DNA from 4 places in the Paenibacillus sp. FSL R10-2771 genome. Region 4 is predicted to be linked to each of the others. Evidence: riboswitches for the same ligand, from Rfam matches in the RefSeq annotation. Region 4 holds a riboswitch; each other region holds the start of a gene.

Evidence for each region. Region 4 has a riboswitch for cyclic di-GMP ahead of NSU14_RS26560 (PA14 domain-containing protein). Riboswitches for the same ligand answer to the same signal wherever they lie in the genome.
Region 1: linked by a shared signal. The riboswitch ahead of NSU14_RS28610 (transglutaminase-like domain-containing protein) and the one ahead of NSU14_RS26560 (PA14 domain-containing protein) in region 4 are both predicted to bind cyclic di-GMP.
Region 2: linked by a shared signal. The riboswitch ahead of NSU14_RS29920 (anti-repressor SinI family protein) and the one ahead of NSU14_RS26560 (PA14 domain-containing protein) in region 4 are both predicted to bind cyclic di-GMP.
Region 3: linked by a shared signal. The riboswitch ahead of NSU14_RS33915 (flagellar assembly protein A) and the one ahead of NSU14_RS26560 (PA14 domain-containing protein) in region 4 are both predicted to bind cyclic di-GMP.

Annotation. Positions count from the first base shown of each region.
Region 1 covers NZ_JBBOBM010000001.1:6,643,843-6,647,428, reverse strand. Annotated here, with positions in the region: gene NSU14_RS28625 (glycosyltransferase family 2 protein) at 1-243, shown strand, start outside; gene NSU14_RS28620 (GtrA family protein) at 233-637, shown strand; gene NSU14_RS28615 (class D sortase) at 709-1,362, shown strand; cyclic di-GMP riboswitch class I at 1,490-1,570, shown strand; cyclic di-GMP riboswitch class I at 1,643-1,723, shown strand; gene NSU14_RS28610 (transglutaminase-like domain-containing protein) at 1,756-2,547, shown strand; rRNA gene NSU14_RS28605 (16S ribosomal RNA) at 2,912-3,586, shown strand, end outside.
Region 2 covers NZ_JBBOBM010000001.1:6,936,796-6,940,381, forward strand. Annotated here, with positions in the region: gene NSU14_RS29905 (TasA family protein) at 1-423, shown strand, start outside; gene NSU14_RS29910 (TasA family protein) at 493-1,083, shown strand; gene NSU14_RS29915 (helix-turn-helix domain-containing protein) at 1,256-1,588, shown strand; gene NSU14_RS29920 (anti-repressor SinI family protein) at 1,737-1,886, opposite strand; cyclic di-GMP riboswitch class I at 1,915-1,999, opposite strand; gene NSU14_RS29925 (2-oxoglutarate dehydrogenase E1 component) at 2,517-3,586, shown strand, end outside.
Region 3 covers NZ_JBBOBM010000001.1:7,796,714-7,800,299, reverse strand. Annotated here, with positions in the region: gene NSU14_RS33925 (ABC transporter substrate-binding protein) at 1-289, opposite strand, end outside; gene biuH (biuret amidohydrolase) at 344-1,027, opposite strand; cyclic di-GMP riboswitch class I at 1,547-1,640, shown strand; gene NSU14_RS33915 (flagellar assembly protein A) at 1,743-3,368, shown strand; gene NSU14_RS33910 (DMT family transporter) at 3,436-3,586, opposite strand, start outside.
Region 4 covers NZ_JBBOBM010000001.1:6,159,448-6,163,033, reverse strand. Annotated here, with positions in the region: gene NSU14_RS26570 (hypothetical protein) at 1-75, shown strand, start outside; gene NSU14_RS26565 (sugar phosphate nucleotidyltransferase) at 621-1,994, shown strand; cyclic di-GMP riboswitch class I at 2,132-2,212, shown strand; gene NSU14_RS26560 (PA14 domain-containing protein) at 2,250-3,586, shown strand, end outside.

The sequences.
Region 1 (3,586 bases), 480 kb from region 4:
CTGTTCCTGGTATTGTTCCAAAAAATCTTTACCTCCTGGACCGTACCCGGATGGGCATCTATAGTCGGCGTGAACCTGCTCTTCAACGGGATTGTGCTGATGCTGCTGGGGGTAATTGGTGAGTATATCGGACGGATCTATGATGAGTCGAAGGACAGACCGCTCTATATTGTACGTGAGACCAAAGGCTATCCGGATGCGGAAATAGAAGACACGCGGAAGGAAAGCGATTATGCCAGATAAGAAATGGAGTGCGGGGTTCATCCAGTTCCTGAAATTCAATGCGGTAGGCCTGCTGAATACACTGATTGATTTTGCTGTATTCACACTGCTGCATTCCCTTGGGATGATCAACACCCCTGCGCAGATTATTTCCTACAGCGCCGGTACGGCCAACAGCTTCTTCTGGAACAAAAAGGTAACCTTCCGTGATCGGGACAGAGGCAATAAAGAGGGCTTCGACCGGATGCAGCTGATCAGGTTTATCGTGCTGAATCTGTTGGTGCTGGGTATATCGGTGCTGCTGATTCATATATTGACCGATTCTCTCGGTATTCAAGTGCTGGTCGCCAAAGTGCTGGTCACATTTGTTACGGTGATCATTAATTTCTTCGGAAGCCGGAAATGGGTATTCTGATAATTAAGAAGCATTGCTTCTTAATTATTCCGGAAGGGTAACATCTATTCTATATTACGGAGGCGATTGTCATGCGGAAATTATCCTATTTGATTATACTTGCCGGGGTGCTTATTATGCTCTATCCCAAAGGAAGCGAATGGTACAATGACCGTCAGCAGCAAAAGCTGCTGGAAGAGGCTGAACAGGCCTACAGTGAAATCGTTCCGTCTGCGTCAGCTCCGGCCAGTGCTGATCTAAGTAAGCCTTACGCGGAAGTAACCCAGCTGCTGGCGGATGAGTCGGCTGCGGAAGAGCCAGAACCCTCTGCTGCGCCTGAGATTGAAGTCGGAGGCAAGGTGATGGCAATCATCGAAATCGACAAAATAGATCTGAAGCTGCCTGTCCTGGAAGGCGCCACCAAGGCGAATATGAAGCATGCTGCTGCGCATATGAAGGAGACGGCTCCGCTTGGCTCTGCTGGGAATGCTGCAATTGCAGCGCATAGATCAAGAACTACGGGAAGGCTATTCAACAGATTGAATGAAGTTGGAGTCGGGGACACTATTTCCGTTACAACCGGCAAGCAGGCATACAATTATGTAGTTTATGATGTGACTATTGTGGAACCAACCGATGTATCCGTATTGAAAGGGAATAAGGATGACAAGATTCTAACACTCATTACTTGTGATCCGCTGGTGAATCCAACGCATAGACTTATCATTCACGCAAAGTTATCGTGATGTTTGTAGAATAATGACGGAAAAACTTAAAATACTTAAAATTTTTATTTGTTTTCGCGGAAATCTAGTGATTTAGGTCTTGATAATAGAAATAGATATGGTAAGATATAACTATACAAAGCTAATACACGATAAACGGCAAACCTATCGAAAGGTAGGGACGCAAAGCTAGAGGGCCTTCCCGTAAGGATGGCAGCCAGCTACCGAATGAAGAGGCTTTTTTGTTTGTTCTTATTGTGAATCTAGCATTTTATGGTAGAAGCAAGGACAGATAAAGCTTATACGATAACGGCAAACCTATCGAAAGGTAGGGACGCAAAGCTAAAGGGCCTTCCCGTAAGGATGGCAGCCAGCTACCGAAAGGGGTTTTATCCAATGAAGAAGTTCTATTTAATGTTGGTTACACTATTCGTAGTGGTTACGTCGGTGCAGACAGGTACAGCTCAAGCTGCTAATGCAGATGCAAGCTGGTTGAACATAGGTCAACTTGATCAGGGTGTTATCGGAGTTTCTTATAATGTTCCTAAGGATAAGAAGATTAAGCTGATGATCACCAAAGATAATAACAGCTACACCTACAACTTATACACTTCCAAACCAACTGAAACATTCCCGCTTCAACAAGGTAACGGTTCATACAAGGTTTCCGTACTTGAGAACACTAACGGCAACAAATACAAAGTAATCTCTTCCGAGACGGTAGATCTTAGCCTGAGCAACGCCAACGCCGTATATCTGAGCTCCGTACAGAATGTTAAATGGAGTTCTTCCGATAAAGCAGTTCTGAAAGCAACACAGCTTACACAAGGTTTGACATCAGATGAAGACAAAGTGAAGGCTATCTATAATTATATCGTAGCCAATGTGAAATATGATTATTCCCTGGCTTCCAGTGTTACTACAGATTACATCCCTAACAACGACAGCACCTTGGCTACCAAGAAGGGGATCTGCTACGATTACGCTTCCTTGTTCGCTACTATGCTTCGCAGTGAAGGCATTCCTACCAAACTGGTTATGGGTAACACAAGTTATGTGACTTCTTACCACGCTTGGAATGAAGTGTTCCTTAATGGCAAATGGGTAACTATTGATACTACAGTTGATGCTGGACTTGCCAAGAACAGCAAAACAGCAGATCTGGTTAAAGTAGCAAGTAAATATACTGCAGCTAAGTTCTACTAAGAGCACAGATGCATTCATAGTTTCATTGAGGATAACCCGCTTAGTAATTAAGCGGGTTATTTTTATTTTGGAAAAGGTTGCTTTTTGGTAGAGAGATAGGGTATTATAAATAAGCGTTGTTGGAGCGGCAAACTTAATAAGAAATGGCTTAAATAAGTGATTTCAAAATAAAGCTTGCATTACTCGAATGAATGTGATATATTATAAGAGTTGCTGGTGACGCGATGAGCGGCGCTGACAACGAGCTTGATCTTTGAAAACTGAACAACGAGTGAGTATCGGAAATCACGAAAGTGACTTCCAAAAAAGAGAATGAAAATTCTCGTCAGATGTTTCAAAATGAGCAATCGCTCTTTCTAAATACAATTTGGAGAGTTTGATCCTGGCTCAGGACGAACGCTGGCGGCATGCCTAATACATGCAAGTCGAGCGGAGTTTGAATGGAAGCTTGCTTCCATTCATGCTTAGCGGCGGACGGGTGAGTAACACGTAGGCAACCTGCCCTCAAGACTGGGATAACTACCGGAAACGGTAGCTAATACCGGATAATTTCTTTCCTCTCCTGAAGAGAGAATGAAAGGCGGAGCAATCTGCCACTTGGGGATGGGCCTGCGGCGCATTAGCTAGTTGGTGGGGTAATGGCTCACCAAGGCGACGATGCGTAGCCGACCTGAGAGGGTGAACGGCCACACTGGGACTGAGACACGGCCCAGACTCCTACGGGAGGCAGCAGTAGGGAATCTTCCGCAATGGGCGAAAGCCTGACGGAGCAATGCCGCGTGAGTGATGAAGGTTTTCGGATCGTAAAGCTCTGTTGCCAGGGAAGAACGTCCGGTAGAGTAACTGCTACCGGAGTGACGGTACCTGAGAAGAAAGCCCCGGCTAACTACGTGCCAGCAGCCGCGGTAATACGTAGGGGGCAAGCGTTGTCCGGAATTATTGGGCGTAAAGCGCGCGCAGGCGGTCATTTAAGTCTGGTGTTTAAACCTTGGGCTCAACCTGGGGTCGCACTGGAAACTGGGTGACTTGAGTACAGAAG
Region 2 (3,586 bases), 780 kb from region 4:
CTTAAACCGGGGGATACGATCCTAAGAGATTTTAAATTGAAAAATGACGGAACGCTCAATATTCCCAAAGTTGTTCTGCGTACCTCATCTGTCATTACAGATGCCCAGGGAGATAACGGCGCCCATAATCTCAAAGACGATATTATTGTGACGTTCCTAGTTAACAAGGATAAGGTAACATCACCTGTTCTGGTCGTTTCACTGGCCGAACTTGAGCAGCAAAGTCCGGATCTTGTAGCCAAGGGAATTCTCGGCGGAATCTTTGGTGTAGAGAATGGGGGCATCAAAGCAGGCACCTCAGATAAACTGAGCGTACAGTTTGCCTTCAAGGAAACCTTCCAGCCGCAAAACTACTATCAAGGCGATACACTGGCCCTGACCCTGAACTTCGAAGCCAACCAGGAAAAAGGCGCCCTCAAATAATCTATCTGTATATGCATTCCTGATCACCGATCTTAAAAAAACATAATATACTCGAGGAGGAAATTAATTATGGGTATCAAAAAAACATTGGGTCTTGGCGTAGCATCGGCAGCACTGGGATTGTCTTTAATCGGAGGGGGCACCTTCGCTTACTTCAGCTCCACAGCAACCAGCACGGCAACCTTCGCGGCAGGCACGCTGAAGCTCGGCTCTTCCTTTAATACACCTGTTGCCCTGACCAATCTGAAACCGGGTGATTACACCGTACGCACGTTCACCTTGTCCAATGACGGCACCCTGGATATCAAACTCCTAACGCTGGCCACCAGCTACACTGTAACTGATGCGAAGGGCGATAATGCCGGCCAGGATCTTGGAGATCACTTCAAAATCAAACTTCTCGACAGCTCTTATACCAGCGGTCCGCTTGCCGGCCATGTGCTGTCCGAGATCTCCCTGAAGGACCTGAAGAACACTTCCAGCTATGATCTCGTAACGGCGGGTGTACTGCCGGGAGGCATCGCCGCTACCCAAACCAAAACCTTCAAGATTGCTTTCGAATTCGTTGACAATACCCAGGATCAGAATATCTTCCAGGGTGACGGCTTGGCGCTGAACTGGACATTCAATGCTACGCAAGGTTTGGGAGAAGCCAAATAAGGCTATTAAATTATATACACAAAACGGCATATCCTCCCTCATCCGGGCTGGATATGCCGTTTTGTCTCTCCCCGCCAGCTTCTGGCAGGAACAAGGGTTTTTGTCCGTTTTGCGAATTTTTGTTATACTGATAACAAAAAGTACGGAGGGCGTTGTAATCGTGTCAGATAATATGGGAAGCCGCATCCATAGGCTCCGGCTGGAGAAGGGTTATTCTTTATCCGAGCTTGCGGATAAGGCTGACGTGGCGAAATCATACTTAAGTAATGTCGAACGGAATATCCAATCCAACCCCTCCATTCAATTTATCGAAAAAATTGCCGATGCACTCCAAGTATCCATTCACGTATTACTGTATGGCGGAATTGCAGAAACTGCAGAGCCGGTTCTCGATGGAGAATGGTTCAGGCTGGTTCAGGATGCGATGGCCTCTGGTATAAGCAAACGTGAATTCAAGGAGTTTCTCGATTATCAGAAATGGCGGCTGGAGCAGAAGGATAACTGAAATACCCCACAAAGTGAGGCAGCAGCCTCGATGATTACCCAGGTACTTTGCGGGGACCCCGAAACAACATGTAAATTCCAACAGAAGAGGGCACAGCGTGTACACCGCTGTGCCCTCTTCTGTATGTATCCGTACAATGCTGAATGCCCTACATCGCCTGGAGTGCTTTTTCAGTAAAAAAACGCCGAATCTCGTCTGCCTGGATGCCAGCCTGCTTAGCAGACATTAGCAAATGCACCCATTCTAAATCCAGATCAACTGCCTGCAGTTCGTCATTCCCCTGGTTGGACTTATCCAAGAAATCTCCTCCTAGAATTTTCGCGTCCCCAGGCAGTCCGGCCATCATAGTATTTCTACTTTAGATCCGAGACTTTGTGCCCCTGTCTTTCGGCAGGTTTACCCTTTACTGGACCCTTTACATGAAAGGATCTGAAAAGAATCGATGAAACCGTTCTCCGCAATAACATTATACAAGATCTTACATGAAAAGTGTGTCGTTTTCTGGAATTTTTTTATGTTAAATCGTGAAGACCCTTAGCTAAAATTGCCAATAGCTTGTATAAATAATTCCAATTCATCTTCAATCGGTCCAAATTAGTTTAAATATACTAAATAGATATTAATCCCGTAACACAATATAGAAACAATTACCCATTTCTATGATTTACAACCACCTAAATCCCTTAATTTTTATTAATTTTAACGATATTTTATTTTTCCGGCTTCACCCGGAAAATTTATGATTGTTCCGTATGAATCCCCCGCTGAATCATACCGTTTTGCGAACGGATTGCACGAAAGTATGAATTGATTACCCTGCCGGAAAGTAGCACAATAAGATGAGAATGAAACCGCAAACATCGCAGCTCCGCTAAGCGGTGTTCCTAATATACCGCATGTGGAGTTTATCCGTTAGGAGGACCTACTCATGGCCGTCAAAGAGCCCTATAACGAATCTGTCTGGAGCAAGTATTACGGTCCCAATCTGGGCTACATTCAGGAGAAATACGAGCAGTTTGTCAAGGACCCCACTTCCGTAGAGCATCATTACCGCGACCTCTTCACAGTATCCGGCCCGCCTCCCCTGGCTCCGGATGCCGTCAAGACGCCTCCCCCCGCCATCTCAGGAGATACAGAGTGGCTCAGGAAAGCCGTTAAAGCTTCCAAGCTAATGGCTAACATCCGAATATACGGCCATATGGCTGCCGATATCGATCCGCTGGAGCGGAGCACCAACCCGATGGCGAAATGGCTGGAGATCGAGACCTATGAGCTGACGCGCGAAGATCTGAATGCCCTGCCGGCTTCATTGATCTGGGAGAATGCCCCTGAGGGCGTGCATACCGCTATGGATGCCGTTCACAGAATGCGCCAGGCCTACACACAGACCATTGCCTATGAATTCGGGCATGTGCATGACGAGCGTGAGCTGCGCTGGCTCAACAGCCAGGCGGAATCCACAACGTCGCCTGCTCCACTGAACCATGCGGAACGCAAAGAGCTGCTGAAACGCCTGATTCAGGTAGAGCAGTTCGAGACCTTCCTGCATAAGACCTTCGTCGGCCAGAAGCGCTTCAGCCTGGAGGGCAATGATGCCCTCGTGCCTATGCTGGATGAAATTGTCCGCGCTGCCGCACATGACGGCGCAGAGCATATCCTGATGGGTATGGCCCACCGCGGAAGACTTAATGTGCTTGCCCACATTCTGGGCAAACCTTATGATATTATTTTCTCGGAATTCCATCATTCGCCGAACAAGGAGCTCTTCCCGTCCGAAGGCTCCATGGGTGTCACCTATGGCTGGAGCGGGGATGTGAAATACCATCTAGGCGCCGACCGCGCCGTCCGCGAAGGCGAAACTGTGCGTACCCGCATCACGCTTGCGAACAACCCGAGCCATCTCGAGTTCGTGAATCCGGTCGTTGAAGGCTTCACGCGTGCAGCCCAGGAGGAACGGGGCACCCCAGGCCTGCCTAAGCTGAATACGGACAAAGCCAT
Region 3 (3,586 bases), 1.6 Mb from region 4:
CACTGCCCGAAGCGACCATCTGTACCGCCGGAAAATCCGAGCCTCCCGGCCGAATCTCCACATCAAGCCCCGCTTCCTTATAGAAGCCCTTTTCAACTGCGGTATAGAACCCGGCAAACTGCGCCTGATGAATCCACTTCAACCTCAGAACAACCTTCTTAAGCTCACCGGAGCCTTCCGCCCCCTGTCCCTCAGCCTTGCCGGTATCCGAATTGTTGCCGCAGGCTGTAATGAGCAGCATTAGTGAAGTGAGCAGGATAAGCGCTTTGGTTCTGGACTTGTTCCACATGGTGATTCCCCCGTTATGATGTTATTTGGAATACTGGTCATTCGTAATTCGTATTTAGAATTGCTCCAGCGCCTTCAGCACCGCTTGCGAATCACTCACACTGCCGAAGACACCGCCCTGCATTTTGACCATATTGAGCGCTGCCAGGTGATTGGCATAATCCGTAGCACCCGTGCAATCCTCCAGGATCAGACATTCATAACCGCGGTCATTGGCTTCGCGCATCGTCGTGTGTACACAGACATCCGTCGTGATTCCGGTCAGAATCAGATGGGTAATCCCTTTATTCTTCAATATTAAATCCAGGTCCGTAGCATAAAAGCTGCCTTTACCCGGCTTGTCAATAATGTGCTCTCCCGGTATAGGTGCCAGTTCATCAATGATCTGCCAGCCGCGCTCGCCCCGTACGAGAATCCGTCCCGCCGGTCCTTCCGAGCCGATCTCAGCACCGATCTGTCTGCTCCGCCACCGTTTATTCGCCGGCAGATCGGACAGATCCGGCTTATGGCCTTCCCGGGTATGGATAACGGTGAATCCGTTAATTTCCCGGATGCGTGCCAGCAGCCGCCCAATCGGCTGAATCGCTCTGGATGTTAATGAGAGGTCGTAGCCCATTCGCTCCACGTAACCGCCTTTGCCGCAAAAATCCGTCTGCATATCGATAATCATCAGTGCCGTCTTCGCCGGATCAAGGACTCCGTCATAGGGCCAGGTGTAAGGTGCTGCTGTAATCTGCATGGTTCATGCTCCCCTTCCAGAATTCAATGCATGTATTTAATGTTATGTTTATTAACATTAATTTTATATTTCCTGCTGTTTGTTAGATTATATTACAACAAATTTGCAATGTCTTCGTTTTTATTACGAAATAATGCGCTAATTGTTTGTGTTATTCTACATATATAACATAAACATTACATATAAACCCCGGATTAACCCTATTCATATATTAAAAAAAGCCGCCCAACGCAGGCAGCCTCAGCAGCAGTCCGTTCTCCAGCTCAAAGATCCGGCTGTTCTTGCAGAGCAGACTCCTCCCATAAGCTGTAAGCGCTGGGAAACCAGTTTTTCAAGCAATATAGAGCTGCACATTTCAAGATTATTAATAAATTGGCAGAATACAGTTGAAAAATAGCTCCTTAAGTACTAGAATTAAGCTTGTTTGCAGAAGTTCCTGCAGCGCAGGAACCAGTTATGACCTTTTTTGTCGATTACAGTCGATTGAAATCGCCTCATGCTGAGTGTATATCATTGATCTATTTCTAAAGGCAAACTTCCTGAAAGGGTAGGACGCAAAGCAATGGGCCTAAGAATGCTGAGAATCCGCGTTTATGGTCGCCAGGCTGCCAATAGAGACCACGTAAGCCATCAGTCACCGGGAGATCCCCCAGGCTTTATGATGCTCTTTTCTGTACGAATGCCATTGATTATACGAAAAAGCGAGGTTAAGATAATGCCGCAGCAATTCATCGAACCAACCCGATATGATTTCGTGGAATCCTTGATGCTTGAACGGACCGGATTCCTGGATTCTTTCTCTGTGGAGGGCCGGACTTCCGGCGGGATGAATGGAGATAAGGATGGAATTATCCTTGTGCAGAATAATCAGATCTTCATTACTCCCCCGCTCTCTGGCGGCAAGCCCGCCCGGATCTCCGCTGTTCATCCTGTAGTGCTGAAGATCAACTGGAAGACCGTTACAGAGCCTACTGAGGTAACCTCAGCGGATCATATTACCTGGGAAATTTGCGAGAAGCCACAGTATCAGATTACGGTTTCACCTGACAAGCTCAAAGTGCATTTCACCTTGTACCGTGCAGAGAAGTACGCCTGGAATCTGGTCAATTGCCCGGCTTCCTTCGAAGCCGCAGTCCGGGCTGAGCCTAACCGGGCGATGCTGCTGTCCACGCTCACCATAGAACAGATTCTTTCTTCGCTGGATAACCGCTCCATTCTGCGGAATCTGAATATCCCGGCCCTATACGCCGAACTGAACAACCCTACATATCTCCCTGTCTGTATCGCAGAAGGGAGAGCCCCGCTGCCCGGCAAGAAATCAAGGCTGCAGCTATCCCTCCCGGAGCATACGCTCACAGGCAATGGAATGCTCCGGGAGGGACGAACTGCGGAAGCTGCAGATTCCTTAGATTATCTGCGGTTTCCGGGAGCCCCCTTCGCCAGAGAGGGAGAGGTATTCGCCCGCAAGCTGCCGCCCGAAGAGGGAATTCCCGGATTCGACGTAGAAGGAGGCATCTTGCCTCCACCTCCACCGCAGGATATTTATTTCGCAGCCGGAGACAATGCACGGCTGCTTCCAAACGGGGAGATCGCGGCTCTGCGTACGGGCAGACCCCGCATCTGCGGAGACTCCGGCAGCGTCACAACCTGCGATTTCCCGGACCTATGCCTCATCACCAAGGAAATGGCGGCAACAGCCCGTGAGATTATGTTTGCAGGTGACATCGTCGTACCCTCAGATATTGAAGGCCCTATGTGTATTGAGGCGTTAGGGAATGTGTATATCTACGGCAACGTCTGCCAATCTACAATTACGGCTACAGGCAGTATCTATATAAGCGGTCAAGTAACCGGCTGCAGCCTGCACACCGGACTTGCCGGGGTACACCAGCACCGCCTGCACCGCTTCTCCAGTCTTCTGCTGACTGAAGTTGGCGGACTGCGGGAAGCCGCCCGGCTGCTGGCCAAGAATGTAGAATCCCGCCAGCAATCCGTGAAATACGGTCTGGTGGTTATGCTGCTGCTGGAGGATAAGTACAGCCATATAGAGTGCCTGATCAGCGATCTTAAATCCGCACTGCTGTGCATGGAAGGGGCCCCCCAGCCCGGTACGGATCAGCTCAAGCAGATGCTGGAGGTTTTTACCCATCCGGGGCAGTTCACCGAGTTTATCACTGACAGTGTTCTGAACAGCTTCTCCCGGCTGCTGCGTAATCTGTGTGAAGACATTGAACTGCTCCAGGAGGAGCATGTCTTCATTAATATCGCCCGTTCCCATAACAGTATCCTGGAGTCCGGCGGAGAACTGATCCTGCGGGACGCGGACGCAGAAACGGTCTAAGCCTGCTGTAATATAACCCCTGACAAACATAAACGGCTGCCCCTCTTCTGAGGGAGCAGCCGTTTGTTTATTCCTTACCCAGACCGGGTACCGGGGTCTGCAGGACACTCCCAGCATTCCGGCCCAGCCTGACATTCACCAGAATAATGCTGCTCACAATCAGCAGCATACCGATGACCAGATTCAACGTAATCTGTTCATGCAATAAGACTACACTG
Region 4 (3,586 bases):
GCTCCTGATTTCACCGGATGCGGGCCAAAGGAGGGAATGAGGGGCATTAGTGCTCTTGATTCCACCGCCGCGTAAGTGAACGTAAAACCTTGGAACAAGAGTGTTATGTTTCCCCTTCGCTGCTACAGCGAGCGGAAATCCCTTGGAACAAGATGCATTTAATCCCTTAAATCTCTCACCGCCGCTTAGTTGAGCGGCGCCGCCTTGGAACAAGCGTGAAATGGCTTTTGTCCCCGCAAAAGCAGGCGGGGCAGCCGCAGGTTCAATTGCCGCAACAACAAGCGGCAGCAGCTGATTCAATTGCCGCTCAACCAAGCGGCAATAGCCGGATCTTTAGCCGGGAGCTTCGCCTGCGGGCGAAGCGAATAAGCCAGCTGTTATGTAATGGAACGGAGAGGGATTTTGGAACTGTAGGAGCGTTAGCGTCCGCCTTTGTCTCCGGATTTCTACCGCGATAAGCGGTTTAAATCAGGAAATCCGGAGACAACAGCGGCCGAAAGTCCAAACATTCCTTGCAGTGACCCTCATAACAGCCGCTTTTAGGCTTAAGCAAACGCAGCCAGCTCCCAATAACAATCCGATATTTTCGCGACATCATATAAACTTAGGAGGGTTCACTTATGAAACTAGTACTTCTATCAGGCGGTTCTGGTAAACGGCTCTGGCCTTTGTCCAATGATTCACGTTCGAAGCAATTTCTGAAAGTACTGGAAAGCCCGGCAGGTGAACCGGAATCCATGGTACAGCGGGTATGGAGACAGCTGCAGGAGACAGGGATGGCGGAATCGTCCTACCTGGCTACCGGCCGCAGCCAGGTAGAGATGATTCAGAGCCAGCTGGGCAGCGGGGTGCCGATTATCGTTGAGCCGGAGCGGCGCGATACCTTCCCTGCCATCGCACTGACAGCAGCTTATCTGTATTCGGTCGCCGGTGTTTCACCAAGCGAGACGGTAGCCATCCTGCCCGTCGATCCTTATGTGGAGTCGTCCTTCTTCGAAACCGTTCTGCAGCTGGAGAGCACGATGCTGGAGAGCGGCGCCAATCTGGCGCTGATGGGCGTAGTTCCGGAGCATGCCTCCGAGAAATACGGCTATATCATTCCTACCAGCGCCGAAGCGGGGGCGAGCGGGTATCTGCAGGTGAGCCACTTCCAGGAGAAGCCGGACCGCAAGCAGGCTGAGGAGCTGATCAGCCGGAACGCGCTCTGGAACTGCGGCGTGTTTGCTTTCCGTCTAGGTTATCTGCTGGATATTCTGCAGCGCAAAGGACTGCCGCTGAACTATGAGGAACTGCAGAAGCAGTATAAACTGCTGGCTTCCATCAGTTTTGATTACGAAGTGGTGGAAAAAGAAGAGAATATCGTGGTTCAGCCTTACGCCGGATTCTGGAAGGATCTGGGCACTTGGAACACGCTGACTGAAGAAATGACCAGCAATCATGTCGGCAAAGGCTTCGTCACTGCAGATTCCGAAGGCACCTGCCTGATCAACGAGCTGGACATTCCGATCACCGTGATCGGAGCGAAGGATCTGATTATCGCCGCCAGCCCGGACGGAATTCTGGTTACGCACAAGGCGGAGAGCCCGCGCATTAAAGAAGTGCTGAAATCTTTTGAACAAAGACCGATGTACGAAGAACGCCGCTGGGGCCACTACAAGGTAATTGATTATGTGAAATATGCGGAAGGCAATGAGGTGCTGACGAAGCGAATCTTTATCTCTGAAGGTAAAAATATCAGCTATCAGCTGCATCACAAACGCAGTGAAATCTGGACCATTGTCAGCGGTGAAGCCAGCATTGTGCTCAATGAGAAAATGCATAATGTGAAGGCGGGGGATGTCGTACGGATTCCGGAAGGCACCAAGCATGCGATCCTGGCATTGACAGATATGGAATTTATCGAAGTGCAGACCGGCTCTGAGCTGGTGGAGGAAGATAACATCCGAATCACCTTGGATTGGGAAGATATCGCCTTGCAGCAATTCATTTCATAGGTCTAATCTATCTATATAACCAATTGTTACAAATCCAAAACAGGTATTAAGAACCATTTATTAAGAAAATTTCATTTTTGCTCTAAATTAAAACTAAATAGGGACGATACTTACGGTAAGAGGGATTAATCCTTCCAATACGACAAAGGCAAACCTAATCGAAAGATAGGGACGCAAAGCTATAGGGCCTTCGCAAGAGTGGCAGCCTGGCTACCGAAAGGAAGATGGATTTTGATAACTTACCGTAAGTCTCGTTTGCTGTGCACTGTGCTGTCTCTGGCCCTTTTATTGACTGCAGTACCTCTGGGACTCGGCGGAATGCCTTCATCTGCAGAAGCTGCGTCTAGTTCCAAAGCGCCCATTAATCCGGAGGCTTCAACCGAAGCAGTCAGATTGCTGGATGATCTGTATTCTATCACTGGAAAAGGCATTATTACCGGCCAACATGACTATCTGGAAAGTCCGGACGAATTCAGCAACAAGCTGAAAGGAACCAGCGGACAATATGCTGCTCTTCACGGCTATGAACTGGGCGTAATCAGCGGGCAATCGGAAAGTACAGCAGCGGCGCAACGCAGAAATGTTGTGAACAGCGCGATCAACTGGTATAAGGGCGGCGGCATTGTAGCCATGACTTTTCATGAGAATCTGCCCGGTACCGCATACCTCTGGTCCAATGTTCAGAAACCGCTGAGCCAGGCGGAATTCAATAAATATATTACTCCGGGTACAACACAGTACACTGCATTGATTGCAGATCTGGACAAAGTGGCAGTTTCACTTAAAAGCCTGCGGGATGCTGGTGTTCCCGTACTCTGGAGACCTTACCACGAAATGAACGGTGACTGGTTCTGGTGGGGGAAGAAAAATAACTTTGCTGCGCTTTGGAATATTATGTATGACCGTTTCGTAAACGTTCATAAATTAAACAACCTGCTGTGGGTATGGAACCCCAATGCACCCAATGCCTGGTCTGATCCTTATGCGCTGACCTACCCGGGGGCTGACAAGGTGGATGTACTCGCGGCAGATATATATGAGAACGATTATATGAATAAATATCATGACAGCCTGCTCGCACTTGCGAATGGCAAACCGATTGCCATTGGCGAGAATGGACAAATGCCAAGCACAGCAAAGCTGCAACTCTCACAGAAAAATTGGGTATATATGATGAGCTGGGGAAAAATGCTGTATGAAACCAACACAGTTGCTACCATCAAAGGTTTCATGAGCGACAGCTATACTGTGACCCGGGACGATTATAAAGCAGGCACATTTGCTACGGCGACGCCGAAACCAACAGCAACGCCAACGCCGGAACCGACAGCAACGCCAGTACCAACAGCAACACCAACGCCGGTACCAACAGCAACACCAACGCCAGTACCAACAGCAACACCAACGCCGGTACCAACAGCAACACCAACGCCGGTACCGACAGCAACGCCAACGCCGGTACCAACAGCAACACCAACGCCGGTACCGACAGCAACGCCAACGCCAGTTCCAACAGCAACACCAGCGCCGGTACCGACAGCAACGCCAATACCGATACTGACGCCGCCCCCTGCTTCCAATGATTCTGTGAC